Regions from separate parts of the Symbiopectobacterium purcellii genome, predicted to be linked through region 4. Evidence: predicted binding sites of a transcription regulator. Region 4 holds the regulator's gene; each other region holds the start of a gene.
The links. The regulator PurR, encoded in region 4, represses purine synthesis genes. The targets are predictions, from matches to a motif close to CANGCAAACGTTTGCNTG.
Positions count from the first base shown of each region.

Region 1: a site for PurR is predicted at 2,611-2,628, ahead of purL (phosphoribosylformylglycinamidine synthase). Genes of this name have one in related genera too.
Region 2: a site for PurR is predicted at 3,616-3,633, ahead of gcvT (glycine cleavage system aminomethyltransferase GcvT). Genes of this name have one in related genera too.
Region 3: a site for PurR is predicted at 5,075-5,092, ahead of K6K13_RS03675 (NCS2 family permease). Genes of this name have one in related genera too.

Region 1 covers NZ_CP081864.1:3,291,319-3,299,019, forward strand. Annotated here, with positions in the region: gene purL (phosphoribosylformylglycinamidine synthase) at 1-2,494, opposite strand, end outside; gene mltF (membrane-bound lytic murein transglycosylase MltF) at 2,713-4,239, shown strand; gene tadA (tRNA adenosine(34) deaminase TadA) at 4,244-4,762, opposite strand; gene yfhb (phosphatidylglycerophosphatase C) at 4,856-5,494, opposite strand; gene murQ (N-acetylmuramic acid 6-phosphate etherase) at 5,570-6,463, opposite strand; gene lapG (cysteine protease LapG) at 6,878-7,525, shown strand; gene lapD (cyclic di-GMP receptor LapD) at 7,535-7,701, shown strand, end outside.
Region 2 covers NZ_CP081864.1:713,368-721,068, forward strand. Annotated here, with positions in the region: gene K6K13_RS03490 (aldo/keto reductase) at 1-134, opposite strand, end outside; gene K6K13_RS03495 (LysR family transcriptional regulator) at 247-1,143, shown strand; tRNA gene K6K13_RS03500 (tRNA-Leu) at 1,265-1,350, shown strand; gene K6K13_RS03505 (DUF1435 family protein) at 1,430-1,720, opposite strand; gene fucO (lactaldehyde reductase) at 1,870-3,021, opposite strand; gene gcvT (glycine cleavage system aminomethyltransferase GcvT) at 3,674-4,768, shown strand; gene gcvH (glycine cleavage system protein GcvH) at 4,898-5,293, shown strand; gene gcvP (aminomethyl-transferring glycine dehydrogenase) at 5,603-7,701, shown strand, end outside.
Region 3 covers NZ_CP081864.1:750,511-758,211, forward strand. Annotated here, with positions in the region: gene arnT (lipid IV(A) 4-amino-4-deoxy-L-arabinosyltransferase) at 1-114, shown strand, start outside; gene arnE (4-amino-4-deoxy-L-arabinose-phosphoundecaprenol flippase subunit ArnE) at 111-437, shown strand; gene arnF (4-amino-4-deoxy-L-arabinose-phosphoundecaprenol flippase subunit ArnF) at 453-842, shown strand; gene K6K13_RS03670 (hypothetical protein) at 1,861-4,536, shown strand; gene K6K13_RS03675 (NCS2 family permease) at 5,261-6,628, shown strand; gene K6K13_RS03680 (Na+/H+ antiporter) at 6,957-7,701, shown strand, end outside.
Region 4 covers NZ_CP081864.1:1,913,422-1,921,122, reverse strand. Annotated here, with positions in the region: gene slyA (transcriptional regulator SlyA) at 1-328, opposite strand, end outside; gene K6K13_RS08995 (DUF1289 domain-containing protein) at 558-806, opposite strand; gene gloA (lactoylglutathione lyase) at 1,135-1,542, shown strand; gene rnt (ribonuclease T) at 1,734-2,384, shown strand; gene K6K13_RS08980 (Grx4 family monothiol glutaredoxin) at 2,496-2,852, opposite strand; gene K6K13_RS08975 (C40 family peptidase) at 3,262-4,173, shown strand; gene cydH (cytochrome bd-I oxidase subunit CydH) at 4,248-4,508, opposite strand; gene purR (HTH-type transcriptional repressor PurR) at 4,731-5,756, shown strand; gene cfa (cyclopropane fatty acyl phospholipid synthase) at 6,463-7,614, shown strand; gene K6K13_RS08955 (riboflavin synthase subunit alpha) at 7,682-7,701, opposite strand, start outside.

The DNA.
Region 1 (7,701 bases), 1.4 Mb from region 4:
CACCCAGATCGATAAGCAGCAGCACATTGTCCCGATCGGCGCGCAACTGCGGCGTGACGGTTTTACGCACATCTTCCACGCGGGCGAATGCGGTGATCACCAGTGAAAGCGGAGAGGTGACGCTGCGCTCCTGATCGCCGTCTTGCCAGCGGGTTTTCATCGACATAGAGTCTTTACCCACCGGAATGGTCAACCCCAACGCAGGGCAGAGTTCTTCGCCGATGGCTTTTACCGCTTCATAAAGTCCAGCATCTTCACCGGGGTGCCCTGCTGCTGACATCCAGTTTGCGGAGAGTTTCACGCGCGTTAACGCGCCAATCTGGGTCGCGGCAATGTTGGTTAACGCTTCCCCCACCGCCAGACGGGCGGAGGCACCAAAGTTACGCAACGCCACAGGCGCACGTTCGCCAATCGACATCGCTTCACCGTGGTAGCTGTCGAGGCTTGCGGTGGTGACAGCACAGTTTGCTACCGGAATTTGCCACGGTCCGACCATCTGATCGCGTGCCACCATACCGGTCACAGAACGGTCACCAATAGTGATCAGGAAGGTTTTCTCTGCCACGACCGGCAGGTGCATCACGCGCTCTACTGCTTCGGCCAGGAAGATCCCCTCGCGGTTCAGCAAGGTGCCTACGCTCGCCAGACGTTTAACATCGCGCAGCATTTTCGGCGTTTTGCCCAGCAGCACGTCGAGCGGCAGATCGATCGGCTGATTATTGAAGTGGCGATCGTTCAGGGTTAAATGTTGCTCTTCCGTCGCTTCACCAATGACTGCATAAGGCGCGCGCTCACGGTGGCACAGCGCATCAAACAGCGCCAGTTTTTCCGGCGCAACCGCCAGCACATAGCGCTCTTGCGATTCGTTACACCACACTTCCAGCGGGCTCATACCCGGTTCATCGTTGAGAATATCGCGCAGCTCAAAGCGTCCACCGCGTCCACCATCACTCACCAGTTCCGGCATGGCGTTAGACAAACCGCCCGCGCCCACGTCGTGGATAAACAGAATCGGGTTCTCTTCACCCAGTTGCCAGCAGCGATCGATCACTTCCTGACAACGGCGTTCCATTTCCGGGTTATCGCGCTGCACAGAGGCGAAATCCAAATCGGCATCCGATTGGCCGGAGGCCATAGAGGAGGCTGCACCGCCGCCCAGGCCGATGTTCATGGAGGGACCACCCAGCACAATCAGCTTGGCGCCTACCGTGATCTCACCTTTTTTCACGTGATCGGCACGGATGTTACCAATACCGCCCGCCAGCATCACTGGCTTGTGATAACCACGCAGTTCGCTGCCGTTATGGCTGTCAACCTGCTCTTCATAAGTGCGGAAGTAACCGGTCAGCGCAGGGCGACCGAATTCGTTGTTAAAGGCCGCACCGCCCAACGGGCCATCAAGCATGATGTCCAACGCGCTGACGATACGATCCGGCTTACCGAAATCTTCTTCCCACGGCTGTTCGAAGTGAGGAATACGCAGGTTGGAGACCGAGAACCCGACCAGACCCGCTTTGGGTTTGGCACCGCGCCCCGTTGCCCCTTCATCGCGAATTTCACCGCCGGAACCGGTCGCCGCACCCGGCCAGGGAGAAATGGCCGTCGGGTGGTTGTGGGTTTCTACTTTCATCAGAATATGTGTCGGTTCCTGATGGTAGTCATAATGCCCTTGCGGATCGGCAAAGAAACGTCCTGCCTCGGAACCTTCCATCACTGCCGCGTTATCTTTATACGCAGACAACACGTGTTCCGGCGTGTGCTCAAAGGTGTTCTTGATCATTTTGAACAGCGACTTGGGCTGCGTTTCACCATCAATCACCCAGTCGGCGTTAAAAATTTTATGGCGGCAGTGCTCAGAGTTAGCCTGGGCAAACATATAGAGTTCAATGTCGGTCGGGTTGCGCCCCAAACGGGTAAAGGCATCCAACAGGTAGTCGATTTCATCTTCCGCCAGCGCCAATCCCAGACGCACGTTGGCCTGTTCCAACGCCTTACGCCCCTCGAGCAGAGCGTCTACCCGTTTTAACGGAGCAGGCTGATGCTGGGCAAACAGCTGTTCTGCCTGCGCCATTTCCGTGAACACGGTTTCCATCATACGGTCATGCAGCAGAGCGCCCAATTGCTGCCACTGTTCATCGCTCAGCGTCGGTGCATGAATATAGAAGGCCAATCCGCGCTCCAGGCGAATGACTTTATCCAGTCCGCAGTTGCGCGCAATATCGGTAGCTTTGGAAGACCAGGGAGAAATGGTGCCAGGGCGCGGTGTGACCAACAGTAAGCGCCCACTAGGCTCATGCTCCGCGAGAGAGGGGCCATATTTTAACAGTCGTGTCAGTTTGACCTGCTCATCGCTGTTCAGTGGTGCACGCACGGCGGCAAAGTGAACGTACTCCGCATAGATGTCACTAATTGGCAAAAAGTGCTCTTTGCAACGCGTCAGCAACTTATTTACACGGAAGGCCGATAGGGCAGGTGAACCACGCAGTATTTCCATCATCTAAAAAATCTCTCGTCTTCGATGTACTGAGTTTCAGTACGTCAGTGGGCGCTACTTTGTCGCGCAGCCAAGGGGGGGGGAAACGCGCGTCATTATAGAGAATTGTGACGCCCGACGAAACCGTTTGCGCAGAGTTTGTTGCACATCTTATTTTTGTCATGGTCAAACTTTAACCTGATGGATAACTGTTGCACACTGGCGGTTTGTTAAGCAAAATGCCCCCACTCTGGGAGAGTGTAGACAAAAAAACTGCCGTTACAGACAGAAAGGCCACACGGCCACCGAGAGATAACTATTTGAAGCGTTTAACATTAAATTATTTTTTCATCGGGGTTATTACGTTACTGCTGATGTTGGCGCTCTGGCCCAACATCCCCTGGCACAGCGGCCAGGATACCCAGCTCAATCAGATCCTTTCTCGGGGCGAGCTGCGTATCAGCACGCTCAATTCGCCGCTAACCTATACCGTCAGTAACGGAACCCCCTCAGGACTTGATTATGAACTGGCTAAACGGTTCGCCGATTACCTTGGCGTGAAGCTGGTGGTGTCGGCACGTCCAAATCTTGACGCCTTGTTCGATGATTTAGACAACGACAATGCCGATCTGCTTGCTGCCGGCCTGATTTACAACCATGAGCGATTGGATCGCTTTCGCGCGGGACCAACGTATTATTCCGTTTCGCAACAACTGGTTTACCGTATGGGTGCCACGCGCCCTAAAAACCTGGAAAAACTGAGCGGTCGGTTAGCGGTCACATCGGGCTCAGCCCATATCGCCACGTTGCGCGATTTGAAAAGTAATAAATATCCGGCGTTAAGCTGGGAAGCCGCCTCGGACCTCAGCACACAGGATTTGCTCAAACAGGTGGCACAGGGGGCGCTGGATTACACGCTGGCGGATTCCGTCACCATCGGTTTGATGCAGCGCATTCACCCGCAGCTTTCCGTGGCGTTCGATCTGAGCGATGAAGAGCCGGTCACCTGGTATATGCGCCGCACCCAGGACGACAGTCTATACGCCGCTTTGTTGGATTTTTTCAGTCAAACCGTGGAAGACGGTACGCTGGCGCGCCTGGAAGAGAAATACCTCGGTCATGTGGGCGAATTTGATTATGTCGATACCCGCACCTTCCTGAGCGCCATCGACAACACCTTGCCCGACTTACAACCCCTGTTTGCCAAATATGCCAGCGACATTGACTGGAAATTGCTGGCAGCCATCTCTTATCAAGAATCGCACTGGAACCCGTTGGCGACCTCGCCGACTGGCGTGCGCGGGTTGATGATGCTGACGCGTAACACCGCAGAGAGCCTTAATGTGACCGACAGGCTCGATCCGGAACAGAGCATTAGCGGTGGCGCACGCTATCTGGCGCACATGATGGAAAAAATGCCGGAAAGCATCCCCGAGGATGAGAAGATTTGGTTTGCACTGGCCTCTTACAATATGGGCTATGCCCATCTGCTGGATGCGCGCAAACTGACGGAAAAACAAAAGGGTAATCCCGATAGCTGGGCGGATGTGAAGGTCCGTCTGCCGATGCTCAGCCAGAAACGCTATTATGCCCAGACGACGTACGGCTATGCACGCGGCCACGAAGCCTATAACTACGTTGAAAATATCCGCCGCTACATGCTAAGCCTGGAAGGGTATCTGACCGAAAAAGCCAATAAAACCCAGCAGCAGGAACTGTTAGCGAGCGCTTACCCTGCCGTACCGCCAGAAAAACTCGGAAAATAAGCTGTCAGGCTGCGCCGTTAGTCTTTTCCTGAGCACGTCGCGCTTTATGCTGCGCGCGGCGAATACGGAAAAAATCGCTGAGGGTGTGGGCACATTCGGCAGCCAATACGCCAGATGTGATCGATATCTGATGATTCATGCCGGGATGCCGCAGGATGTCGACCAACGACCCTGCTGCCCCGGTTTTTTCATCGTTGGCGCCATACACCAGTCGACCGATACGGCTGTGCACCATAGCGCCAGCGCACATGACACAAGGCTCAAGCGTCACATAGAGCGTCGCATTGATTAAGCGGTAGTTCTGCAAGACTTTCCCCCCCTGACGCAACGCCATGATTTCGGCGTGTGCCGTCGGATCGTGATGGCCGATGGGGCGATTCCAGCCCTCACCAATCACCTGATTATCCAGAACCAGCACCGCACCGACGGGCACCTCCCCCTCCTCCTGCGCCCGTTGGGCCAGTGTCAGGGCATGACGCATCCAATATTCATCAGGCCGATGGCCATCAAGGGTGTCATTCATGGTGCCTCCCGGGTATTCATCGCGCTTTTTTGGTCGCGCGCATTATACAGGGTGTGAAGAAAAAGCAGAGTGCTTATTGCCTCCCCGACACCGTTACTCTAACTGTTGCAGCGTGCCTGCACGCGTTACGCGCCAGCGGTGTTCGCAAAAAAACAGCAGAGGATTATCTTGCTTGCTGTCGCTGTAGCCGCTGTGCAATTGCAGTGGCGCACCGAGCTGTTTTTCCATCTGCACCACCTTCTCACGACCCAGACAGCGCAGCGGCAATACCCAGCCGCCATAACCGCGAACCATCTGGCTGCCCATCAGTTTGACGCCGGGGAAAAACGCGGCGTCATGGTAAACCTGCTCGACCAAACGCTGCGGCGAGCCGGTTACCAGCCACACCTGTGCATCGGAAGCGGCGAGATACTCCGTCAAGCGCTGCACCACCACAGGAAATGGCGTCACCCAACGACGAAAACGGACCACAAACGCCTGCTCCAGCGCCCGTAAATGCGCCTCACGGCGACCAAAGGTGATGGCCCAAAGCAGAGCGCTCATTGGCCAGCGCGCGGCCCTGCCGCGTGCCAGCAATACCAGCCCTGCCACCGGTAGCACCGGAATCACCAGCAGTAAATTCAACGGCAGGCGCGTTAACAGGTAGCGCAAAAAACAGCCAAACATGTCCTGGCGATGCAGCGTGCCGTCCAAATCAAAAAACACGATACGTGTCGGTGATTGTTCACCCAAACTGTTTTCCTCTTGCCAAGGTAATCGCCACGTTAAGGGAAAGCATGGGCACACACGGTGCCTATTTCCGTCTTGCTAAGATAACAGCGCATCGCGTAGATAACCGTGGTGCGTTTCCAACCGCTGCTCGGCCTCTGCTGCGCTGATACCGCTGAGGATCATCAGTATAGCGGGTTTGGCCGCATAGCTGGTTGCTTGTAACGCTCTCTGTGCCTCGTCACGTGCGGCCCCGGTGGCTTCCATCACGATGCGACAGGCCCGGTCTACCAGTTTTTCATTGGTGGCTTTTACATCAACCATCAGGTTTTGGTACACCTTCCCCAGCTTAACCATCACGCCCGTGGAGAGCATGTTAAGCACCAGCTTTTGTGCCGTACCTGATTTCAGACGCGTCGAACCGGTCAACGCCTCCGGCCCCACCACGGGTGAAATCGCCACCTCTGCCAGCGCTGCAATCGGGGATGAGGGGTTGCAAGAGATAGCGACCGTGCCACAGCCTTGACGACGAGCATAATTCAACGCGCCAATCACATAAGGCGTGCGGCCCGACGCCGCCAGCCCCACTATGGTGTCCTGTGGCGTGAGCGACAGCGCAGCCAGATCGGCCTCGCCGAGAGAAGGATCGTCCTCTGCCCCTTCGACAGCCTTCAACAGTGCACCGGGCCCACCGGCTATCAACCCGATAACCAGTCCGTGAGGCACACCAAAGGTCGGTGGACATTCAGACGCATCAAGTACCCCTAAGCGCCCACTGGTGCCCGCCCCGAGATAGATCAATCGCCCACCCGCTTTCATTCTGGCAGCCGCCATATCCACCGCGCGCGCAATCTCCGGCAGCACCAGACTTATCGCCTCGGGCACGTTACGGTCTTCCTGATTGAACAGCGTCACCATCGCAAGCGTTGTTTGACTGTCCAGTTCCATCGTTGCCGGATTACGGGTTTCTGATACCAAGGTGGCTAAATTCATTTTTTCTCCCTGACACACGGTGTGCGCTGCTGACCCAGCTTGCTACTATACCCTAAAAAATTCGCGTTGCCGGAAGGCGGTGAAGGAGTGATTCACGTGACAATGCTGCGACATGCAGCGTGACGGGTATAATTACTTTTGGCTGCCATAAAAGTAGGTTATTCTGCCATAATAGTGAACGACAACTCGTCTGTAGCGACAGCGTTTTCGCCCTCAGAGCCTATTCTATCTTTACGCCAGGAAGGTGTACATGTCTGCCTTGTGTCCAACAGGGCCGCATGGCGTATTTTCACGCAATAAGGCCTGCACACCGCAATGAGGATGAGAGGCTTACTCTGGTTCAATCAATAGTGAAGAGAAACACCGGCGAATGGCCGCTGGATAACGACATGGCGTAATAATGGGGTTCTGCTTGTGCTGTTCAGCAGTCTGTTACTGCTGACGGCAACGCTGCGCGCGGATTGGGATTTCGTCACCATTAATCAGCGCACGGAACAACTTTACGGCCCGGCAACACCGCAAGCGCGTAAGCGTATTAATGAATGGCAGGCATTATTAGGCTCATTGCCCGGCAGCGATGAAAAAAAATTATTGGAATCGGTAAACCTTTTTTTTAATGAACGGCTGCTATTTCGCGACGATCGTGTCATCTGGCAGCAGGAAGATTATTGGGCAACGCCCATCGAAGCACTGCGCAAAGGAATGGCTGACTGCGAAGATTATTCTATTGCAAAATATTTTACGCTACGTCGGCTCGGTATTCCGAATGAAAAGTTGCGAATTACTTACGTTAAAGCATTACGCCTTAATCAGGCGCATATGATCGTTGCTTATTATCCCACCCCAACCTCTATTCCGCTGGTGTTGGATAATCTAACGGATAAAATATTACCCGCGACGCAGCGTACCGATCTCATTCCCGTTTATTCCTTTAACGCAGAGGGATTGTGGCTGCCCGGCAGTGGTGGCAGCAATAAACGGGTCGGCGACAGTAAACGGCTTTCGCGTTGGCAAGATGTATTGACCAAAATGCGGGCCGAAGGTTTTTCTCTTGAAGAGTAGGATTAGGCTATGTCTCTATACAAACAACTTTTGATAGCCATCTGCTTATTCGTGCTGGTGATTTTTAGCGGCAGTTTTTTTGTCAGCCTGGAAAATTCACGCGAGCAGTCGAATAATCAATTGCAATCCCACGCGCAGGATGCCGCCACCGCATTGGGATTGTCGCTAACGCCCAA
Region 2 (7,701 bases), 1.2 Mb from region 4:
TCCAGTGCGCGGTGCAGCGTGGCGATCGCCTCTTTTTCATCCTGCGCGGTCGAATAAAAGTCGCTCATGCCCATGCAGCCAAGCCCGATGCTGGAAACCAGCGGTCCCGTTTTGCCAAGTTGACGTTGTTGCATTGTGTATTCTCCCTCGCTCGTAAGATGGAAACAGTGTGATTGTTCATGTAATAAAGATAAATGGCGGATAATGTGCAACACTGTTCGAAAATCACCAACAATTGGGGTGTGGATGGATAATATTCAGGCGATGCGCACCTTTGTGCGGATTATCGAACTGGGTAATTTCAGTCGGGCAGCTGAAAAACTGAATTTACCGCGTGCCACCGTCAGCCATACGATCAAGCGGCTCGAAGCGCGTCTTGGCGTCCGGTTGTTGTTACGCACTACGCGTCAGGTACAGGTGACGGCTGAAGGACAGATTTACTACCAGCGCTGCCTGCGATTGCTGGCAGAGATAGACGAAACGGATACGCTGTTCTCACGCCAGAAATTGCGCCCTTCCGGGCGTATTCGCGTCGATATGCCACACTCGCTGGCGCGTGAGATTGTGATTCCCGCGCTGCCGCAGTTTTATCAGCGCTACCCAGAGATTACGCTGTGCCTGAGCGCCAATGATGCATCGATTGATGTGCTGCGTGAGGGGGTAGACTGTGTACTGCGCGCCTGGCAGGTGGAAGATGAGTCGTTAATTGCGCGCCATCTTCCCGCGTTGGAGCAGGTAACCTGCGCGTCGGCAGAGTACATTGAGCGCTATGGTATACCTAAAACGCTGGATGATTTAGCCACACATCAAGCAGTGGGCTATTTCTCTCAGCGCACCACCCGCCACTATCCGCTGGATTTTATGTCGCAGGGGGTGTGCGAGCAGCGTACCCTAAACAGCCAGATCGATGTCAGCGGGGCGGATGTCTATGTGGCGGCGTGTCGTGCCGGATTGGGGCTGATCCAGTCTCCGCGTTATGGTGTGCGGCACTGGTTGGAAAGCGGTGAACTGGTGGAGGTTCTGCCTGAGATGCCGCCACCGGATATGCCGTTATATATCATGTACCCTGCCGGGCATTTCCTGGCACCGCGCGTCAGCGTGTTTATCGATTGGTTGCGGGAGTGCTTCGCGCGTCCGTTATAAGGTCAATATGACGATTTTTGCAGCAAACCCAGCGCCCAAGCGGAAATAATCATTGACGTTGTTGAGAAAATCTCTAGAATTCGCCCCCGTGGTGGCACGATGCAGATCGTGTGACGGCGTTGCGAAGGTGGCGGAATTGGTAGACGCGCTAGCTTCAGGTGTTAGTGTCCTTCGGACGTGAGGGTTCAAGTCCCTCTCTTCGCACCATTTCTTAATGTTTTTCCCTTCTTTTTTATTTATTCGTATCGATCAAACATTTTTCTGGTACTACGGGACATATTGCCCGTTACGGCCACGTCGTTCTGAATGCGACCACTAACGCGCTCAATCCACCCGCCAGTGCAATGCAGGAAGGCAGCAGCAGATAATGGCGCAAGCGGGGATGGAACAGCATGACAGCGGTCGCCAGCAGCGCAATTGCCACGATCAGCTTCCAACTGTTGAGTTGAAGATCGAGCAGTGCAAGCAACGGCATCAGTGCGGCGGGTAGCAGAATACCCCAGGCACTGCTCAGGCGTTTACCCAGACACCAACTGGCACCCCATAATCCGCATGCGGTAATCATTGCGGTTAGCATGGCTGCGTTCCTCTATGGATGATGAAACTCATGACTGATAATGATAACCAATATCATATGTGAATTTATATCATTTACAGACAGGCGTAAACCCCGGCAAGCGATGCCGGGGGAGTAGAAATAGTGAAGGGAAATCTGTGAGGGGGGAATCAGTAAATTGACTGATATAGCGCCGTGATGTGCTCCAGTGTCACATCACGCGGGTTGCCGCCAGTGCAAACATCGTCAAAGGCGGCCTGCGCCAACGCCGGAATATCCTCTTCCTTCATGCCCACCTGGCGCAGACGTGCTGGGATATCCACATCCTGAGAAAGTTGCTTCACGGCGGCAATGGCCGCTTCCCGCGCTTGCGCGATCGGCATCTGTTGTGCGTCCGCGACGCCCATTGCTACCGCGATTTGCCGGAATTTGTCACCGGTATAATCCGCATTGAACGCCATGATATGAGGCAGCAGGATGGCGTTTGCCACGCCGTGCGGGGTGTCATAGAACGCGCCCAGCGGGTGTGCCATACCGTGAACCAGTCCCAGGCCCACGTTGGAGAAGCCCATGCCAGCGACGTACTGCCCCAACGCCATGGCTTCCACGCCGGCGGCATGGCCCGCCACGGAATCGCGCAGCGAACGGCTGATGATTTCGATGGCCTTCAGATGCAGCATGTCGGTCAGTTCCCACGCGCCTTTGGTGGTAAAGCCTTCAATCGCGTGCGTCAAGGCATCCAGGCCGGTTGCCGCCTTGAGTGAGGCGGGCATGCTGGCCATCATGTTGGCGTCGATAAATGAGACGATAGGGATGTCATGCGGATCGACGCAGACAAACTTGCGTCGTTTTTCTTCATCAGTGATCACGTAGTTAATCGTGACCTCAGCAGCGGTGCCTGCGGTGGTCGGGATCGCGAAGATCGGTACGCTGGGGCGACGTGTAGGCGCAACGCCTTCCAGACTGCGTACATCGGCATATTCCGGGTTGTTAATGATGATGCCAATCGCTTTACAGGTATCCTGCGGCGAACCGCCACCAATGGCGATCAGGTAATCGGCCTGCGCGGCCTTGTAGCGCTCAATGCCTGCGGTCACCACACGGATAGTGGGGTTAGGCACCACGTCATCGTATACGTCGTAGGGCAGGCCCGCCTGATCGAGCAGTGAGATGACGTTACTTACCACACCGTATTTCACCAGGTCTTTGTCGGTAACCACCAGTGCTTTGTGGAAACCACGCCGGGTTATCTCTTCCACGATATGGTTAACCGCCCCCGCACCAAAATACGAGGTTTCGTTAAGGATCATTCTTTGGGTCATCGTCATATTCTCCATAACATTTTGATTTCAAATGGGTGCTGAAAAGGGTCGGGTAGCGCTAGCGAGCGGGGCGGGAAACGCCCTCAAGGCGCGAAATGTTAATCCTCATAGCGTTAGCTTCTATGCCATCAATACCGGAAAGACCGTGATGGATCGCTGATAAATCGATATTACCCTTTTAATCAGTATGGATATGTGACAGATAAATTGCCTTCCCCTCGTTGCCATCGGCGGTGAGGCGATGGCAGTGAGCGCAAGGTGGGTGTGATCGCCGTCATCTTTAGCGTTTTTGCCACCACGACGCGATCGTGGCCTTTGGTTGAAATAATCTAATTTCAGCCATTTTTTTGCATTACAAAAACTAATCCATTGTAAATATCGTTGCGGCGATCATTCTCTAGTGATGTGAATATTTGTGTCACTATTTTTGTTTTAATCCTAAGTTATTGGTGTTTTATCCTAATTAATGACTTTAATTTGGCGCGTTTCGTTGCCTTGTGCTCTGGCACTCTTTTTGTCTTCTACGGCTGATATATAGTTTAACTTATGACAAAGGGTGTGGTAGCCCTGTGGAAGAGGTGGTAAGTTCAACGCAAAGAAAGCGTTTGCGTGGCGTGATTCGCGCCGTTCGCAAGGAGAGGTTCGGGAAAAAATGACACAGCAAACTCCGTTGTATCAGCAGCATGTCGCCGATGGCGCGAAGATGGTCGACTTTCACGGTTGGATGATGCCGCTGCACTACGGCTCACAGTTGGATGAACATCACAGCGTGAGGCGTCATGCGGGCATGTTCGATGTGTCGCACATGACCATTGTGGATTTACAGGGCGCACGCGTGCGCGAATTCCTGCGTTATCTGCTGGCGAATGACGTTGCCAAACTTACGCAACCGGGTAAGGCGCTTTATACCGGGATGCTAAACGCCTCGGGGGGCGTCATTGACGATCTCATCGTCTACTTTTTGACGGAAACGCATTTCCGTCTGGTGGTGAACTCCGCCACGCGGGAGAAAGATCTGGCCTGGATCGCCGAACATGCCAACGCGTTCAACGTGGTGTGGCAGGAACGCGACGAACTGGCGCTGATTGCTGTGCAAGGGCCATTGGCGCAGGAGAAAGTGCAGGCGTTACTCAGTGCGGAACAACGCGCGGCAACGACGGGCATGAAACCCTTTTTCGGCGTGCAAACCGGCGGCTACTTCATTGCTACCACTGGGTATACCGGTGAGCCGGGCTATGAAATCGCCCTGCCCGCAGAGCAGGCAGTGACGTTCTGGCAACAACTGCTGGCGGCCGGTGTGCAACCATGTGGCCTCGGGGCGCGCGATACGTTGCGCCTTGAAGCGGGCATGAACCTGTATGGACAGGACATGGACGAAGGCGTTTCACCGCTTGCTGCCAATATGGGCTGGACCATCGCCTGGCAGCCGGAAGACAGGGATTTTATTGGTCGGAACGCGCTGACCCATCAACGCCGCGAAGGCACTGAGCAGTTGGTCGGACTGGTGCTGCGTGAAAAAGGGGTGCTGCGCCATGAAATGCCTGTGCGCTTTACCGATGCGAGTGGCACGGTACAAGAAGGCATGATAACCAGCGGTACCTTTTCTCCCACGCTGGGTTTCAGTATTGCACTGGCCCGCGTGCCGCAAGGTATTGGTGACACGGCGGTGGTGCAAATTCGCCAGCGCGAAGTGCCCGTAGAGGTAACCAAACCGGTATTTATTCGTGGCGGAAAGGCACTGGTTTGACGCGGTCCCCGATCTGACCATGATTATTGATTAACGTTAGCGCGATATATGCCGCAGCACCTTCGTGTTGCACGAAGGCGGGTATCGCGCGATTCGATACGACGAAGCGATTTTTAAGGAGAGCAGGCAATGAGCAGCACAATCCCAACCGCGTTGAAATACACCTCATCCCATGAGTGGGTCCAGGCCGAAGGCGAGGGTGTCTATCGTGTCGGTATCACCGAACATGCCCAGGAACTGTTAGGGGACATGGTTTTTGTCGATTTGCCTGACGTTGGCACGCAGGTTGCGATGGGCGACGACTGCGCTGTCGCGGAGTCGGTCAAGGCCGCCTCAGATATCTATGCGCCTTTGAGCGGTGAGATCCTGGCAGTAAACGATGCGCTGGAAGGGCAACCGGAGCTGGTCAACAGCGCGCCTTATGCCGACGGTTGGTTGTTTAGTATCAAAGCGTCTGATGAAAACGAACTGAACGATCTGTTGGATGCCACGGCTTATCAGGCGCTGTTAGAAGAAGACGAATAACCTTGTCACCCCGTGACGGTTTTATCGCGCATCACGGGGTAAATCGATTTGTCAGAATGTAAGGCAGTGAGCGCCGTCAACCGCGTTCGCACTTGTTGTTTGCCATGAACGTTCTATACCCTAAATAATTCGAGTTGCAGGAAGGCGGCAAGGGAGTGACAAATCTGTCTGGAACAGATTTGAACGCCGCGTGCGGCGGCCTCGTTAGAGGTGAGGTCCAGGGATGGGCCGAATAACGAACGCCGCCAACGTACCTGCAACGTGAAGTATGACGGGTATAACAATTGCTTGAAGCAGGAAATACCCCTAATGACTCAGACTCTCAGCCAACTCGAACATGACGCCGCTTTCGTGGAACGTCATATCGGCCCTACGCCCGCGCAGCAGGCTCACATGCTGGAAACGCTCGGCGCAGATTCCTTGTCGGCGTTGATTCGACAGATTGTGCCGGCAGATATCCAGTTGCCCAATCCGCCAGCGGTAGGCAATGCGCTGCCCGAGCATCAGGCGTTGGCGGAGCTTAAGTCGATTGCCGGGCGCAATCAGCGCTACAAAAGCTATATCGGCATGGGGTACACCGCTGTGCATATGCCACCGGTTATCTTGCGTAATCTGCTGGAAAATCCCGGCTGGTACACTGCCTATACGCCTTATCAGCCTGAAGTTTCGCAAGGGCGGTTAGAAGCCTTGCTGAATTTTCAACAGATGACGCAAGACTTGACCGGGCTGGAGCTGGCCTCTGCCTCTCTGCTGGATGAAGCGACGGCAGCAGCGGAAGCGATGGCAATGGCCAAACGCGTCAGCAAGCTGAAACAGGCTAACCGCTTCTTCGTGGCGGAGCATGTGCATCCGCAAACGCTGGATGTGGTGCGCACCCGTGCCGAGACCTTTGGTTTTGAAGTGGTGGTCGGCGATGTCGCCGCCGCGTTGGAAACGGAAGGTGTGTTTGGCGTGCTGTTGCAGCAGGTGAATACCTACGGTGAAGTGCATGATTACCGCGAACTGATCGCGCAACTGAATGCGCGCAAGATCATCGTCAGTGTCGCCGCTGATATCATGGCTCTGGTACTGCTGGCGGCACCGGGCAAACAGGGCGCTGATATTGTGTTTGGCTCCGCCCAGCGTTTTGGCGTGCCGATGGGCTACGGTGGTCCGCATGCGGCTTTCTTCGCCTGCAAGGATGAATATAAACGTGCCATGCCGGGGCGCATTATCGGCGTTTCGCGTGATGCAGCGGGTAACACGGCGCTGCGTATGGCGATGCAGACGCGTGAGCAACATATCCGCCGTGAAAAAGCCAACTCAAACATCTGCACCTCTCAGGTGCTGCTGGCGAATATCGCCGGTTTCTATGCGGTGTATCATGGGCCGCAGGGACTCAAGCGTATCGCTGAACGTATTCATCGTTTAACCGATATTCTGGCCGCCGGGTTGCAGCAGGGGGGCTTGAAACTGTGGCACACCACCTGGTTTGATACGCTGGCGGTTGAGGTTAGCGACAAGAATGCCGTCATCGAACGCGCGTTGCATGCCGTGATCAACCTGCGTACCGATCTCTATCACGGCGTCGGTATCACGCTGGATGAAACCACCACTCGAGAAGATGTCGCAGCGTTGTTTGACGTGCTGCTGGGAGAGGGGCACGGTCTGTCGATTGCTACGCTGGATGCGGCATTCAGCGGTGGCTCGTCGTCCATTCCCGCTGCGTTATTGCGCACGGATGCCATTCTGACCCACCCGGTGTTCAACCGTTATCACAGTGAAACCGAGATGATGCGTTATCTGCATCGCTTGGCCCATAAAGATCTGGCGCTGAACCGTGCGATGATCCCGCTGGGTTCTTGCACCATGAAGCTGAACGCGGCGGCGGAAATGCTGCCAATCACCTGGCCGGAGTTTGCTGAACTGCATCCGTTCTGTCCACCGGAACAGGCGCAAGGCTATCGTGTGATGATCGAACAGCTTTCCGGTTGGTTGGTGCAACTCACTGGTTATGATGCCGTGTGTATGCAGCCCAACTCGGGAGCGCAGGGCGAGTATGCCGGTTTGCTGGCCATTCGCCGTTACCATGAGAGCAGAGGCGATGCTCAGCGCACGCTGTGTCTGATCCCAAGCTCTGCGCACGGCACTAACCCGGCATCAGCACAGATGGCCGGTATGGCGGTAGACGTGGTGGCGTGTGACAAACAAGGGAATATTGATCTGCACGATCTGCGGGAGAAAGCCGCGCAGGCGGGCGATCGCCTCTCCTGCATCATGGTGACCTATCCCTCCACGCACGGTGTTTATGAAGAGACCATTCGTGAAGTGTGTCAGATTGTGCATCAACATGGCGGACAAGTGTATCTGGACGGCGCAAACATGAACGCGCAGGTCGGTATCACCACGCCGGGCTACATTGGCGCGGA
Region 3 (7,701 bases), 1.2 Mb from region 4:
ACACTGATGCTGCTGCTTGACGATGATGACAGAAAGACGATTCATACGTTGCCCGTGCCGGACTGTGTCTATCAGCAAGGACGCTTCGCCGTTGTCGAGTATCGCGCGCAGTGAGTGCATGGGTAGGGGTTTTGCTGGTCAGCATGCTGAGCTGCATGGGGCAGATGTGCCAAAAACAGGCGGCTGGTGCGGCGCGTCCTGCCAATGCCGCACGATGGCTGTGTGTTGCTCTGCTGCTGCTGGCGCTTGCGCTATTGCTGTGGCTGGTCGTGCTGCAACAGCTTCCGGTTGGCATTGCCTATCCGATGTTGAGCTTGAATCTGGTGTGGATCACGCTGGCCGCACGTTGGATTTGGCAGGAGCCTATGGGGTGGCGGCATATCCTCGGCATTCTGTTTATCATCTCGGGCGTCGTTTTGCTCGGTGTTACGGCTTAACGTGGAGGTGATAGCATGGGATATCTAGCGGCGTGCCTCAGCGTCATGTTGGTCAGCATCGCGCAGCTGGCGATTAAATACGCCCTGTCCGGATTGCCACCGGTATGGTCGATACGCACGCTGTGGGACGGTAACGCGTGCCCGTGGCTGTTGCTGACCGCTGGGCTGGGGTGTTACCTGCTGTCGCTGATCGTCTGGCAATTTGCGTTACAGCGTCTGGCGCTGGGAAAAGCCTATGCGTTTTTGAGCCTAAGCTATGTGCTGGTGTGGTTTGGCTCGCTTCTCTTACCCGACTATTCAGAGCATTTTTCCTGGTTGGCGTGCATCGGCGTGTTCGCCATTATGGTGGGCGTATTGTTGGTTTGTTGGCCGTCACGTGAAGAGGAAACCTCGACCTCGTCATAGCGCAAGAGTCGATCGGGTTCAAACAAAACAAACATTTTCAGGTGTAATTTCTTGTCATTCTTATCGTAATAGCACCGTGTGAGATAGGTCATAGCATCCCCTGACTCGGGTTTTGATTGTACAAGATATAGTCTAGAAAAGTTTGAGGCATTGATCACTCGGCAGTTAAGACTCATTCGGCGACACTCGATTGCTTGAGCCATGCCGACGTCTGCTGAAATAAAGCATTTCAGTGTCGTCAAAAATATTACTTCGGGATTTCTCCTGGTTCTGTAGAGCCTTTCCTTTATCCATTCACATTTAGATGTTAGTAAAAATTTTCGGAAACGGCGCTAGAATGACAGTTGCCACTTCTGTTAATCCTATCTTCCAACCCTTGTAACTTGTATATTGTCCGACGAGGGGACGAGCTTATCAGCATCCGTGTTGTGAATTACGTCTTCACAGCGTTATTAGCAATGCATCCAGTTTGAAATCCTTCTACATAAGATGAATATCCATACATAGCAAAGCAAACGAACCGCAAAGTCATGACCGTTGTCACAGATAAAGACGTATTTCGGTCGGACAGTTTTATAAGATAACCACGATTTTATTATATATATCGTTCACGCATAACACGCTTAAATTCCTCTTGGCACCCTCTGAGTTCAGTCTGAGCCTATTGATAGATGAAGAATGTTAGCCTTACTTCTTTATTTGCACATTGAGACTATGAGTGGTGATATCTGAACGAGTCACTGCGCATAAACGAAATGGCGTAGTCAACAACCTTTTCCGTCGCTTTCAATTTTGAACTTGTCGGGATAACGTACACCACATCATAGATATTTTTTTGCCTTCTCAACTGACTCTGTTGTATCTAACAAACTGATAGCAGGATTAAAACCAAATAAAAGGTTCGAAAAATAGGTTACATTAATCGCTTTCAGTTGTTGTATGAGATTCGCGTTGCCATTTTGTATAGGGTTTTTCTGTTACTAATTTTATCACTGACTTATGAAAGGGAGAATAAAATATGCCTATAAGCGCACAGGATTTTAGGCGCGTAAATGGAGATTATGACTCACGGGTAAAAGAGAATGTTACTGATAAAAGCATCCAAAAACAATTAAATAGAATTGCTTCAAGTCAATCGGGGAAAGTTCCACAGCAGTTTGGTTTTTTGACTATTCTGGCTTTACTAGGTTTTATATCAGATACCTATGTATTGCGAAATGACCGTCAGTTAGATTTCCATGCTGATACCAATGGTAGCTGCGTAAAAAGAAATATGAAAGCGGTTACTGTTACCGATAATGTCACTGATTTTCGCCGGGTAAATAATATTTACCTTGGGGTTGTTAGTTCAGATGATTCATCTCTTTTAAAAGATTTACATCATCATCGAATGCAAGATTATTCTTGTACTATGTCATTAGTACAGACAAGGGAATGCTTTGATAATTTTATAAGGATGAGTGTTGAAAAAATATCCCATGCATTGAGGTACTACGATCCATTAGTTTTTCCCGGGGCTGATGCAGCCGTTGCTATTAAAACGACAACGGTGATGCCACTTGATTATGTGAAAACGGAAAAAACGGTTAATGATAATTATGAATGCATTATAGCAATAACAAATTTTACTTTTTTGGACTTTTTTAATAAAGTACTTGATACATTATCATTACCTATTACTGAGTTAATAGTGGAAGCTCAGGTGCTTTTTTTTGTTAAAAGGTATGGTGTCTGCCCAACACCCACTGATATTGTAAAAGTAAAAAAATTCTCGATGACTATTGATGAATGTGTTAATTTTTTAATGGTGATTTTTCCTGAGTTATCTCCAATATATTTAACTCGGGAAATAATTGTGCCAACGATAAAATTGATATTGGATGACCTTGACAACAAGGAAGTATCTATTTATAACTTTGAAAAAATAAATGACAGCATATTGTCTTACGCTCGTGGCATTGCTTCAATATCCACCAGTAAATCAGTTCATTCCTCGGGAAGAAAAAATAAAATTATTCCTAAATTTATCTTATTAAAGGATGGTGACTTTTATATCAATGTAAATAATAAGTTGTGGCGACTTTCTATGAAAAACAACAATTTATATGCAACAAGAGATAATGCCACTTACAGAATAAGCTATGATGAGGATACAGAAGTCTGGAGTATGCACGAGAAACTTGAAGAAAAAAAAGATGTCAATGATGACCCTTTTTATAATATGTGTAAGTCGAGAGTTCGACGGGGTAATAATTTGGGGACAATGTGTAGTCGTCTGAATATTAGTGGCGATCTTTCTTATGATGAATCAGGATCTTCTGGGCGCGTGGATGATATGGATTCCACCTATGTCCATCAGTTTACAAGTAGTGAGGACGCAATTATAAACAGGCTGGATATTGGTATCACAACCATGGCTGATTGTGTAGATAAACTGACATTTTCAAGTGATTGGGTGATATATCGTATTCGTTCAGAGAATAAATTAACATCATCTTTTTACCATGCAGTCGAAATGAATGGGAAGCTAGTGCCGATTAAGGCAACGTTCGTACATGGTAATAAAATTTCTTGTAGAATTTATGATATCAATGACAAGGCTTCGTCCTATCGAGTCGATTTCTATAAAAGAAAGTGGATTTTTGAACCATCAACGTCTATTTATGTTTCGAGTGAGTTGAAGAGTGCTGTGACATATTTTCTTAGTAGTTATGATTTCATTAATAGTGATGAGTTAACACAATTATCAGTCTCCAATTCTCATGGTCTTCAAGTTGATAATGGCGGTCATTTGTATTTAAGAATTGATAATCAGCACATAAAAGTTAATGAGCAAGGAGGTGTGTTTTATATGACCTTCAAAAAAAATGGGCGTCTTTATTTTACTTTTTCAGAAAACCAAATTGAATTAACTCGCGTCGAGCGTGAGGTAGGTGGGATTAAACTTAATCCACAGGAGGTCAAAGAAGAATTGGCGTTGCACTCAAGTAATGGTTGGACAAATAGAAAGATAATTTCATTAAATGATCATTGGCAATTTATTCATTTTAATGCACTGAGTCAGAACTATAAAACGGCTAAATTTACAGGTTCTAAAATTGATTTTTTAATTAGAATGGAATATCTGCCAATAAAATTTGGAGATTTTGTCGAACCACCAGATATACAATGGAAGGAGGTTATTAAATGTAACGATAATAATCATATTTGGCGATTTCAGACTAATATGTATGAACACAATAAACATAGTTTGACATTCACTCCATGGAATAATAAATATGTTCATGCATATGATTATATCTTCGCGAGTAGGGGGGGAGATCAAGAACCGGTTCGTTTACTGGATAGAACGATGCGAAATATAAACCCTGATACAATACCCATACTAAAAACTGAAGAAGAAAAGATAAATTTTGTGAAGGATTATCTTAAAGGAAATGGAGGGATTCTAGAGGTTATTATTAGCGATTTCCCAAAGATACTTACAACGGAACCTACGATAAATAAAAAAAGGTTATTGACAATTGACTTTGGTTTTTTGGACGAAAGCCTGATATCTGTGGCACAGGGAATTAACGTAAAAGGTGAACAGCGAGAGGTGTTCGTGACTAGAGGCAGCGTTACCGACTTTATCAATGAGCCTGTTAACAGCACACCACCGGAATCTATAACCAGGAAAAGGATACGAAAATAAAATATAAAAAAAGCAGATATATTAAATACCTGCTTTTTCTGCACTGGCTACTGTTGATGTAACCAATTATTCTGATAATCTTAACGATTAACGGAAGATAGCGTAGGGAGCCAGACCGCGATAGGTTTTGCCCAACGCTTTTATTACTTTATTGATATTACGGACAATACTCATCTTCTTATTCCTACGCTTTCTTGAATCTTAGTGGTTGGTGAACATGTTGAAGTTAACGCTAACGTTTTCGAACATGGCAACGATTTTTTTGATCAGTTTCATTTGTCTCTCTCCGAGTGATTGTTCATTTTTATGTGATGTTCTTCACGTTTTTAAAGATACGCCGGTTGGCAGCGTTGGTCAACTTTTTTGTGAAGCTAATCACAAAAAAATGGTTCCAAGGTTTTCTGTGCATGAAACGCCGTTCTGTTTTGCCGAGTGATAGATAAATTGTCTGGATTATCAGTTGAAATACACGGCCCAGAAGCAGGATAATCCCCCGTTTCTCCTCCGACCTGCCAGATACACCTGTGATGCGCCTCGCAAGCTAATCGTTTGCGTGCCCCGGCGCGGTGTGAAATGTGTTCGGAGGCGTCAGAGATTTGCGCTGCGGTGCGGAAGCGCCGTTGTTGTGGGTGCGTGCAGCGATGGGAGATCGTCATGGCAGGCAAGGCCATATGCACCCTCCTGTTTTACTTTTACAAATAATGACATCTCAGGGGATATCACCATGTCAAATAGCTCTCGTCAGGCTGGCAATGCGGCGCGTCCGCAAAGCTCACTTGATGCTTTTTTTCACATCACACAGCGCGGCAGTAATGTAAGACAGGAAGTGCTGGCCGGGTTAACCACGTTTTTGGCGATGGTGTATTCGGTCATTGTTGTGCCTGGCATGCTGAGCAAGGCGGGTTTTCCGCACACGCCGGTGTTTGTGGCAACCTGTCTGGTTGCAGGGCTGGGTTCTTTGCTGATGGGACTGTGGGCCAATGTGCCTATGGCAATCGGCTGTGCTATTTCGCTTACCGCATTTACTGCGTTTAGCCTGGTGCTGGGGCAACAAATCAGCGTTCCGGTAGCGTTAGGGGCGATTTTCCTGATGGGGTTGTTGTTTACCGTGATCTCGGTGACCGGCATCCGTTCCTGGATCCTGCGCAACCTGCCGTTGGGCGTGGTGCAGGGTACCGGCATCGGTATTGGCCTGTTCTTGTTGATCATCGCTGCCAACGGCGTGGGTCTGGTGATCAAAAACCCGATCGATGGGCTGCCTGTTGCTCTGGGTAACTTCACGTCGTTCCCGGTGATCATGTCTTTACTGGGGCTGGCGGCTACCATCGGTCTGGAAAAACGTCGCGTGCCTGGCGGCATCCTATTGGTGATTGTGGCGATTTCCATTATCGGCCTGATTTTTGATCCGAACGTGAAATTCCAGGGCTGGTTCAGCTTGCCAAGCCTGACCGATGAAAACGGTCACTCGCTGATGTTTAGCCTGGATATCATGGGGGCGCTGCAACTGGCGGTGCTGCCAAGCGTGCTGGCGCTGGTGATGACGGCGGTGTTTGATGCCACCGGTACCATCCGCGCGGTTGCTGGGCAGGCGAACCTGCTGGATAAGGACGGGCAAATCGTTAACGGTGGGAAAGCACTGACGGCGGATTCCGTGAGCAGCATGTTGTCCAGCCTGGTCGGGACGTCTCCGGCGGCGGTCTACATTGAATCTGCTGCTGGTACGGCGGCAGGGGGTAAAACAGGGTTGACGGCGACAGTGGTCGGCGTGTTGTTCCTGTGCCTGCTGTTCCTCTCCCCGCTGTCTTATCTGGTACCGGGATACGCTACTGCGCCAGCATTGATGTATGTGGGCCTGCTGATGCTGAGCAATGTTGCCAAGCTGAATTTTGATGACATCGTTGATGCCATGTCGGGTCTGGTGTGTGCGGTGTTTATCGTGCTGACCTGCAATATTGTCACCGGGATTATGCTGGGCTTTGGCGCACTGGTACTGGGGCGTATTTTCTCAGGTGAATGGCGCAAACTGAATATTGGCACCGTGATTATCGCTATCGCGCTGGTGGTGTTTTACGCCGGTGGTTGGGCGCTCTGATTATTGTGTGCGTGAGTCATTAAGGGGAGCTTGGCTCCCCTTTCTTATGCCTGCGGTTTCGCTCGCGCTTGTGGTCATAAAGTGTTTTCTCCATAACGTACGCATCGTTTTTCCTCTTCCTCCCATGTTTTCCCTGAAGTGTCTCGTCTCGGTGATTTTTTGATGCAATTATTTGCAGGGTAATCATGCAAAAAATATGCGTTTTACCCTGAAATTTTGCCCCGCTGAGCGATATTTTCATGTAAAAATAATGGGGCACTATCTCATAACGTACAAAGGGCAGCTCAGCACGCAGTTAGGTCATTATTGGAAATCTCCTAAGGAAAGCATGGAAATCTTTTTTACCATTCTGATTTTAACCCTGGTGGTATCACTATCAGGGGTTGTTACACGTATTTTACCCTTCCAAGTTCCGCTGCCCTTAATGCAAATCGTCCTCGGGGCTATTTTGGCCTGGCCCCAGTTTGGTTTGCATGTCGATTTCAATCCTGAACTGTTTATGGTGCTGTTCATCCCGCCGCTGCTGTTTGCCGATGGCTGGAAAACGCCAACGCGCGAATTTATCAAACACAGCCGTGAGGTGATTGGGCTGGCGCTGGTGCTGGTGTTAATCACTGTCGCCGGGGTGGGTTACCTGATTTACTGGATGATCCCAGGGATGCCGCTGGTGGCGGCTTTTGCGCTGGCAGCGGTGCTATCGCCGACGGATGCGGTAGCGCTGTCAGGGATTGTGGGCGAAGATCGTATTCCGAAAAAACTGATGAGTATCTTGCAGGGCGAAGCGTTGATGAACGATGCTTCGGGTCTGGTATCGCTTAAATTTGCCGTCGCGGTGGCGATGGGCACCATGGTGTTTACCGTGTCCGGCGCGACGCTGGAGTTTGTTCAGGTCGCGGTTGGCGGCTTGCTGGCTGGTGTAGGTGTCACCTGGCTTTACAGTAAATCATTGCGCATCATTAACCGTTGGAGCGGTGATGATGCGGCCACACAGATTGTGCTGCTGATGCTGTTGCCGTTCGCCTCCTATCTGATTGCGGAACACATTGGCGTGTCGGGCATTTTGGCGTCGGTGG
Region 4 (7,701 bases):
TTTGGCTTATCACATCGTCCACCGCTTGGATGATCGGCTCTGCCGCATCGGTCAACGCGATGCGCTTTGCGCGCCGATCGTGAGCACAAATACTTCGAGTAATCAACCCCTTCTCCTCTAACTGATCCAAGGTTCTTACCAGCGATGGCTGCTCGATGCCAATGGCTTTTGCCAATTGAATCTGCGACTGTCCAGGAGGCAGTTGGTATATATTATGCAGTGTAGCCCAATGGGTTTGGGTTAATTCCAGTGGTTTCAGACGAAAATCAATTAATGATCGCCACACCCGAACCAATCTGGCCAAATCAGAACCTAACGGCAATTCCATAACACCTCCTTATTATTAGCGTACTAAGTTATATCCCTGGATTGCAATCAACTCTGATTTTAAAAAAAATGAAAAAGGTGCTCTGCTTAATAATTTATCGATAAATAGCGGTAACCACGTTGCTGTTATACCAAATATATTCACCTTGAGGAAATTCTCTCAACGCGTGCAGTGGAAAAGATTGTTCTCTCTACATTATGCAACATAAGTTATTAGAGCCCACAGCACACTACTCATCGTTGAATAATGAGGGCTGCTGCCACTCGCTATTCAGTGTCGCTTTTTCCGAACGAACCATCCGTTTCTCGCGATGCCTGCAAAGCCTTAGCACGTCCTGTTTTTGCGTATCGCTCATTTCCCCCCAGGAGAAACGCTCACTGCGACTGCGAAAGCAACCCAGACAATAACCGCGCGCATCCGTTTGGCACACGCCACGACAGGGGTTGGGAACAGCAAAAAGCTCAAGTTGTTCAGGCACTGCACCTCCGCTATCCATCACGTTCATTGAAGCGTTACAGGGCGACAATGGCAAGCTTTAGGTGTAGAGCGGCGCTGGTTGTAAACGATACTCAGTATTATATATTGTAGCGCCGAAGATTTCTCTAGCGACACTATTTATTTGGCTTGTTATTAATATACCGCAAAGCTATGGCATAAATGTGATTGCCGTCTACTGTGGCACCTTAAGTGTGCCTTCTACATCAAGGGTTTGGACTCAACCTCGTTACAACGGTATACTTTGTAACGAGCCTTTGCGCTGTCGCCCCGGTGATGGCGGTCAACCACAGTAGTCAATCGAGGATATTATGCGCTTACTTCATACCATGTTGCGTGTTGGGGACTTACAACGCTCAATCGATTTTTACACCAAGGTACTGGGGATGCGTTTGCTGCGAACCAGTGAAAACACCGAATACAAATACACGCTCGCCTTCGTCGGTTATACCGAAGAGAGCGAAGGGGCCGTCATTGAACTGACGTACAACTGGGGCGTTGATAAATACGATTTGGGTAATGCTTACGGGCACATCGCACTGGCGGTTGAAGATGTTGCCGCAACCTGCGAGCGTATTCGTCAGGCAGGCGAAAAAGTGACGCGCGAAGCTGGCCCAGTTAAGGGCGGCACCACGATCATTGCCTTTATCGAAGATCCCGATGGTTACAAGATTGAGCTGATCGAAAAAGCGCAATCAGGAAACGGGCTCGGCAACTGATTGTCAGACGATGCTCTGCGGCGGCTTCTGCCCGCCGCTTTTTTGCTTTCTCTCTTCCCCTTCTCTCATATATGTCGTTCATGTCATTGCGCTCGCATTCCTTTCAAGGCGTTCAAGACATCAGGTTTACTGCATTGGTGGCAGGAATTTGCCATAATGCGCGCTGCATTTAGTAAATGATTAAAGAGAACATGGCTGATAAAAATAACCTGAACGCACTGAGTGGCCGTTTCCGCGGGTTTTACCCGGTTGTTATTGATGTTGAAACCGCAGGGTTCAACGCGCAAACTGACGCACTGCTGGAAATTGCCGCCATCACGATGAAAATGGATGATAACGGTTGGTTACAGCCCGATGAAACGTTGCATTTTCACGTCGCGCCATTCGAAGGCGCGCTGCTTGATCCCGCAGCGCTGGCGTTTACCGGCATTGATCCCCACAACCCATTGCGTGGTGCCGTCTCTGAATACGAAGCGCTGCATGAAATATTCAAAATGGTGCGTAAAGGCATTAAAGACAAAGGCTGCAATCGCGGGATTATTGTCGCCCACAACGCCAACTTTGATCACGGTTTTCTGATGGCGGCGGCAGAACGCTGCGGACTCAAGCGCAACCCGTTCCACCCCTTTGCCACCTTTGACACCGCCGCACTGAGCGGATTAGTGCTGGGACAAACCGTATTGGCGAAGGCCTGCATGACCGCTGGCATCGCCTTCGACTCCGCGCAGGCACACTCAGCGCTTTATGATACCCAGCAAACCACGGCGCTATTTTGCGAACTGGTGAATCGGTGGAAGCGACTGGGCGGTTGGCCACTGCCCCTGGAAGATCAAACAGTCTGAATTCTCCGAGTGGGGTCATCAACAAATTTGATACCCAAAAAAAGGGGACCACGGTGCTGGGTCCCCTCTTTAACCTCAAATACCGGCGGAATACCCGCCAACAGGCGCAATTTACTGCGCGCTGTCTCCATCCTGCGGTTCACGGTATTTGTCTGCGGTTTCTTTGATCAGTTGCTGCAATTCACCACGTTGATACATTTCAATGATGATGTCGCATCCGCCAACCAGCTCACCGTCAACCCACAGTTGGGGAAAGGTCGGCCAGTTAGCATATTTCGGCAGCTCAGCACGAATATCCGGGTTTTGCAAAATGTCCACATAGGCGAAGCGTTCACCGCACGCCGACAGTGCCTGTACAGCCTGGGCGGAAAAACCGCAGCTCGGCAACTTCGGTGAACCTTTCATGTACAACAAAATCGGGTTTTCTGTAATCTGGCGCTGAATTTTTTCAATCGTTGTCGTCGTCATGCTTTTTGCTTCCTCAAACGGTGTTTCTGCGAGCCATCACGCTACCCCATTCCTGTCGGAGGGATCGCTCGGCATCATTATGTAACGGAGTATTATCGCACCATTGTCGCGTATGCGCTTTGTCATCCAAGTGATTGCAAAGCGCATTTACCGTTGCGTCATTGTAGCGAGAGCGGTGATGACAAAAAAACGCCATTTTTTGTAGGGTTTTTCCTGCCACCGTTCCCCCTCAGTCCCCTCGGTGAAATATGCCGCAATAAATGATGATATTTACAGCGGGAAAACAATTATTAACGTTTTCTCATGATTCTGTTAAGCGAAAAGGTGATTTCCTGCTTTTTTCTCATGGCGTTTTCGTGAATACTGTTCGAATTGAGCGAGTTAAGGATTGTATTCGGTCTCTTTTATCATGCGCGTATTTATTACTCTGATCTTTGTTTTCTTCAGCCATCTGTTTGTTAATGTTGCTCAGGCAGCTCCGCATACCAATGCGGAAAAGAAAGCCAGCGCCAGCACGGATGACAAACACCTGAAAAAAAACCAGACCACCAAAACCGCTAAAAAGCCACAAACCCCACCGGAACCACCGAAGAAGAAGACAACGCAGGAAAAAGCTAAAACGCAGCCAGAAAAAAAGATCGTTGAGAAAAAGGCCGTTGAGAAAAAAACCAAGATAGCGCAAAGCACGAAACCGACCAAAACGACCACCACTAAAAAAAGTTCTGCTGACGTCGACATCAAGAGTATCGCGTCAAAAACCGCGTCATCCCGCTACCACAGTGCAACGCCCGCAAAACTGGTGAAGGGGCTCAAAAAAGGGGCTGATGCCACTGAAAAGAAAACGGCGGCAATAAAACCAGGCACCAAGAAAGCGGGCAAAGAGGTAGTACTCAGTGAAGCGCATAAGCGCCGTTATCAGCATGCAAAAATGACGGCAATGAACAAGCTGATGAGTCAGATCGGTAAACCTTATCAATGGGGTGGCAACTCCCCCTATACCGGTTTTGACTGTAGCGGCCTGGTCTATTATGCCTACAAGGATGTGGTGAAAATCCCTATCCCGCGCACCGCCAATGAAATGTATCACTTGCGCGATGCAGCCCCCATCAATAAGGGTGAACTGGAGATTGGCGATCTGGTGTTCTTTCGCATCAACGGTCGCGGCACCGCAGATCATGTCGGCGTTTATCTCGGCAATGGTAAGTTTATTCAGTCACCGCGAACCGGTGCCGATATCAAGATCAGTAAGTTGAGTGAAGACTACTGGCAGGAACACTACATTGGTGCACGTCGCGTGGTGACACCACAAACGATTCGGTGATCGCCAAATCGACATGTTATCGATAATAAAGACCAGGTGATGCCTATGCAGCCTGGTCTTTATTTTAATCGCGATCAGTTCAACACGGCAACAAAGCTAAATACCATGATCATGACTAACGCCCCAACCGTGGTCATTAATGACATTTTAAAATCAGTATTCATTCTATCTCCTTGAAACACAGAAACGCGTAAACGTTGCCGCCGCACCGGATGCTTCGTTGTTTCCTGCACACCAATACCGCAGCACAATGATGCTAAAAGATCATTGTTACACATTTTATAGGGAAAATCTCCGATCCCGGCTGCACTAATTAAATCAATTAACCCTTTCACTTTCGCGGTAAATCAGCCAAAATTCGCAGTTTACCGTGCGCTGCGTCGGTGTCCGAACACGTCATCTTCGATGGGATCAACACGTCCCCTTTAGGTACAAAGTACGTCGGCAGTCTCCTTCTGATATCCTGTTTATACCATCGGAAAGAGAACATTACGCAAAAGCAAACGATTAACAAACTATATACTGCCGTAACAAGTAGGTTCAGGAGTCATGTTTAGATGGCAACGATCAAAGATGTGGCAAAGCGTGCTGGCGTTTCAACAACAACCGTCTCTCACGTCATCAACAAAACACGTTTCGTCGCCGAAGAGACCAAAACGGCCGTGCGGGAAGCCATCAAGGAATTACACTACTCCCCGAGCGCAGTGGCTCGGAGCTTAAAGGTCAATCACACCAAATCCATCGGATTGCTCGCCACTTCGAGTGAAGCGCCCTACTTTGCGGAAATTATCGAAGCGGTTGAAAACAGTTGTTATGCCAAAGGCTACACCCTGATTCTGTGTAACTCGCATAATAACCTGGAAAAACAGCGTGCTTATCTTTCCATGCTGGCGCAAAAACGGGTCGATGGCCTGTTGGTGATGTGTGCGGAATACCCGCCTGAACTATTGAGCATGTTGTCCGATTACCGCAGCATTCCCATGGTGGTAATGGATTGGGGTCAGGCACACAGTGATTTTACGGACACCATTATAGATAACGCCTTCGAAGGGGGATATCTGGCTGGGCGCTATCTGATTGAGCGCGGCCACCGCGACATTGGTGCCATTCCCGGTATTCAGGAACGCAACACGGGCAGCGGACGTTATCTGGGTTTTCTCAAAGCCTTGCAGGAAGCGGATATCACAGTTCGCGATGAATGGATTGTTCAGGGGGATTTCGAGCCGGAATCCGGTTACAAAGCCATGCACCAGATTTTGGCGCAAAAACAGCGCCCGACCGCTATTTTCTGCGGCGGCGACATCATGGCTATGGGCGCTATCTGCGCGGCTGATGAATTGGGGCTACGCGTACCGCAAGATATTTCCGTGATTGGCTACGATAATGTTCGCCATGCACGTTATTTCACCCCAGCCTTAACCACGATCCACCAGCCAAAAGAGCGTTTGGGCCAATCGGCTTTTACCATGCTGCTCGATCGCATCACCAGCAAGCGCGAAGATACACAGATGATTGAGGTTCACCCAACGCTTATCGAGCGTCGCTCTGTGGGTGACGGCCCTTCCCGCGACTACCGCAGTTGATGCTCAAGACGGTTTTCTTATATACCCTAAATAATTCGAGTGACAGGAAGGCGGCAAATGAGCGACAACTCCGTCTGGAACAGATTTGAACAGCGCAAGCGCTGGCCCGAAGGGTGAATCTCAGGGATGAGATTCATTAATCCCGATGAGCTTACTCGGTTAAGTGATTCGGGTGACAAACCTGCCCGGAGCAGATTTGAACGCCGCGTGCGGCGGCCTCGTAAGCGGTGAGGCCCAGGGATGGGCCGAATAATGAGTGCAGACAACGCACCTGCAACGTGAAGTATGACGGGTATAGCACGTTGATTTGTAAATTCTTCATGACTGCATCAATCAATTTTGACTTGTCCTCTGATTGAAGCAGTCATACACTGTTTTTCATTCGGACAATATCCCTACACTTATCCTTATTATAACGAACGCACGACTGCGTATCAGGATATATGCCCCTACGTGTTACTACGTACCGGCGTTGACACTTCATTCCCTCTGGGTATCCAGAGAGTAGACGATGGATGTTATGCCCGCTGCCACTGTGCAACGGGCAAGCATAAACGGCTGCGCACGAATGCAACCGCTTACAATTTGAACAACGGGTAACTTGCCCGTGATTCGAACACGCTGTGTACAAACCGCAGCGTTCGGGTTGATGAGAGACTATCTATGCTGTTCCTTGCAGCGCTGTCTGGCAAGGTTGGGAGAAATTATGAGTTCATCATATGTAGAGGAACTGGCAGAACATAACACGTCCTGGTTCCGGATCGTACACGCGTTATTAGCTATCGCCGATATTAAAATCAATGGTTCACGCCCGTTTGATATCCGGGTACGTAACCCCGATTTCTACAAACGCGTTCTGCGTGAAGGCTCACTGGGGCTCGGGGAAAGCTATATGGACGGTTGGTGGGAGTGCGAGCGTTTAGACTGCTTTTTTCGGCGTATCTTACGTGCAGGGCTTGAGAAAAAAGCCCCCCATCACCTCAAAGACATTTTCCATATTGTCGCTGCACGCTTGATTAACCTGCAATCCCGCAAGCGGGCCTGGATCGTCGGCGAGGAGCATTACGACCTGGGCAACGATCTGTTTAGCCTGATGCTCGATACACATATGCAATATTCCTGCGGCTACTGGAAAGAGGCCACAACCCTTGAGCAGGCGCAACAGGCCAAACTGCGCATGATTTGCGAAAAGCTTCAGCTTCAGCCAGGCATGACACTGTTGGATATTGGCTGTGGCTGGGGCGGGCTTGCCGCTTATGCGGCACGCCATTATGGCGTATCGGTTTACGGCGTGACCATCTCGCGTGAGCAGCAAAAATTGGCTCAGGCACGCTGTAGCGATCTCAATGTCACCATTGAATTGCAGGATTATCGCGACCTTAACCGACATTTCGATCGCATCGTTTCTGTCGGCATGTTTGAGCATGTAGGACCGAAAAACTACGATACGTACTTTCGCGTCGTCAGCAAAAATCTCAAACCCGAAGGGTTGTTTCTACTGCATACCATTGGGGCAAACAAAACCGATTCACAGGTTGACCCCTGGATTAACAAATACATCTTCCCCAACGGCTGTCTGCCCTCCGTACGCCACATTGCCGCACGCAGTGAACCCTATCTGGTGATGGAGGATTGGCATAATTTTGGGGCCGATTACGATAAAACCTTGATGGCCTGGCACGATCGTTTTATCGCCAATTGGCCACAGTTAGCGAACCGTTACTCACCGCGTTTTAATCGTATGTTCCGTTACTACCTGAATGCATGTGCCGGGGCGTTTCGCGCGCGGAACATTCAACTGTGGCAGGTGTTGTTTAGCCCCCAAGGGATTGAAGGCGGCGTGCGTGTAGCGCGCTGATTTCAGTCAGCATAACGCCGTACAGCCAAGGGTGTACGGCATTTTTTATCGCTTTTCAGCTCAGGCGTCAGGCACTCTGCGCGGCAT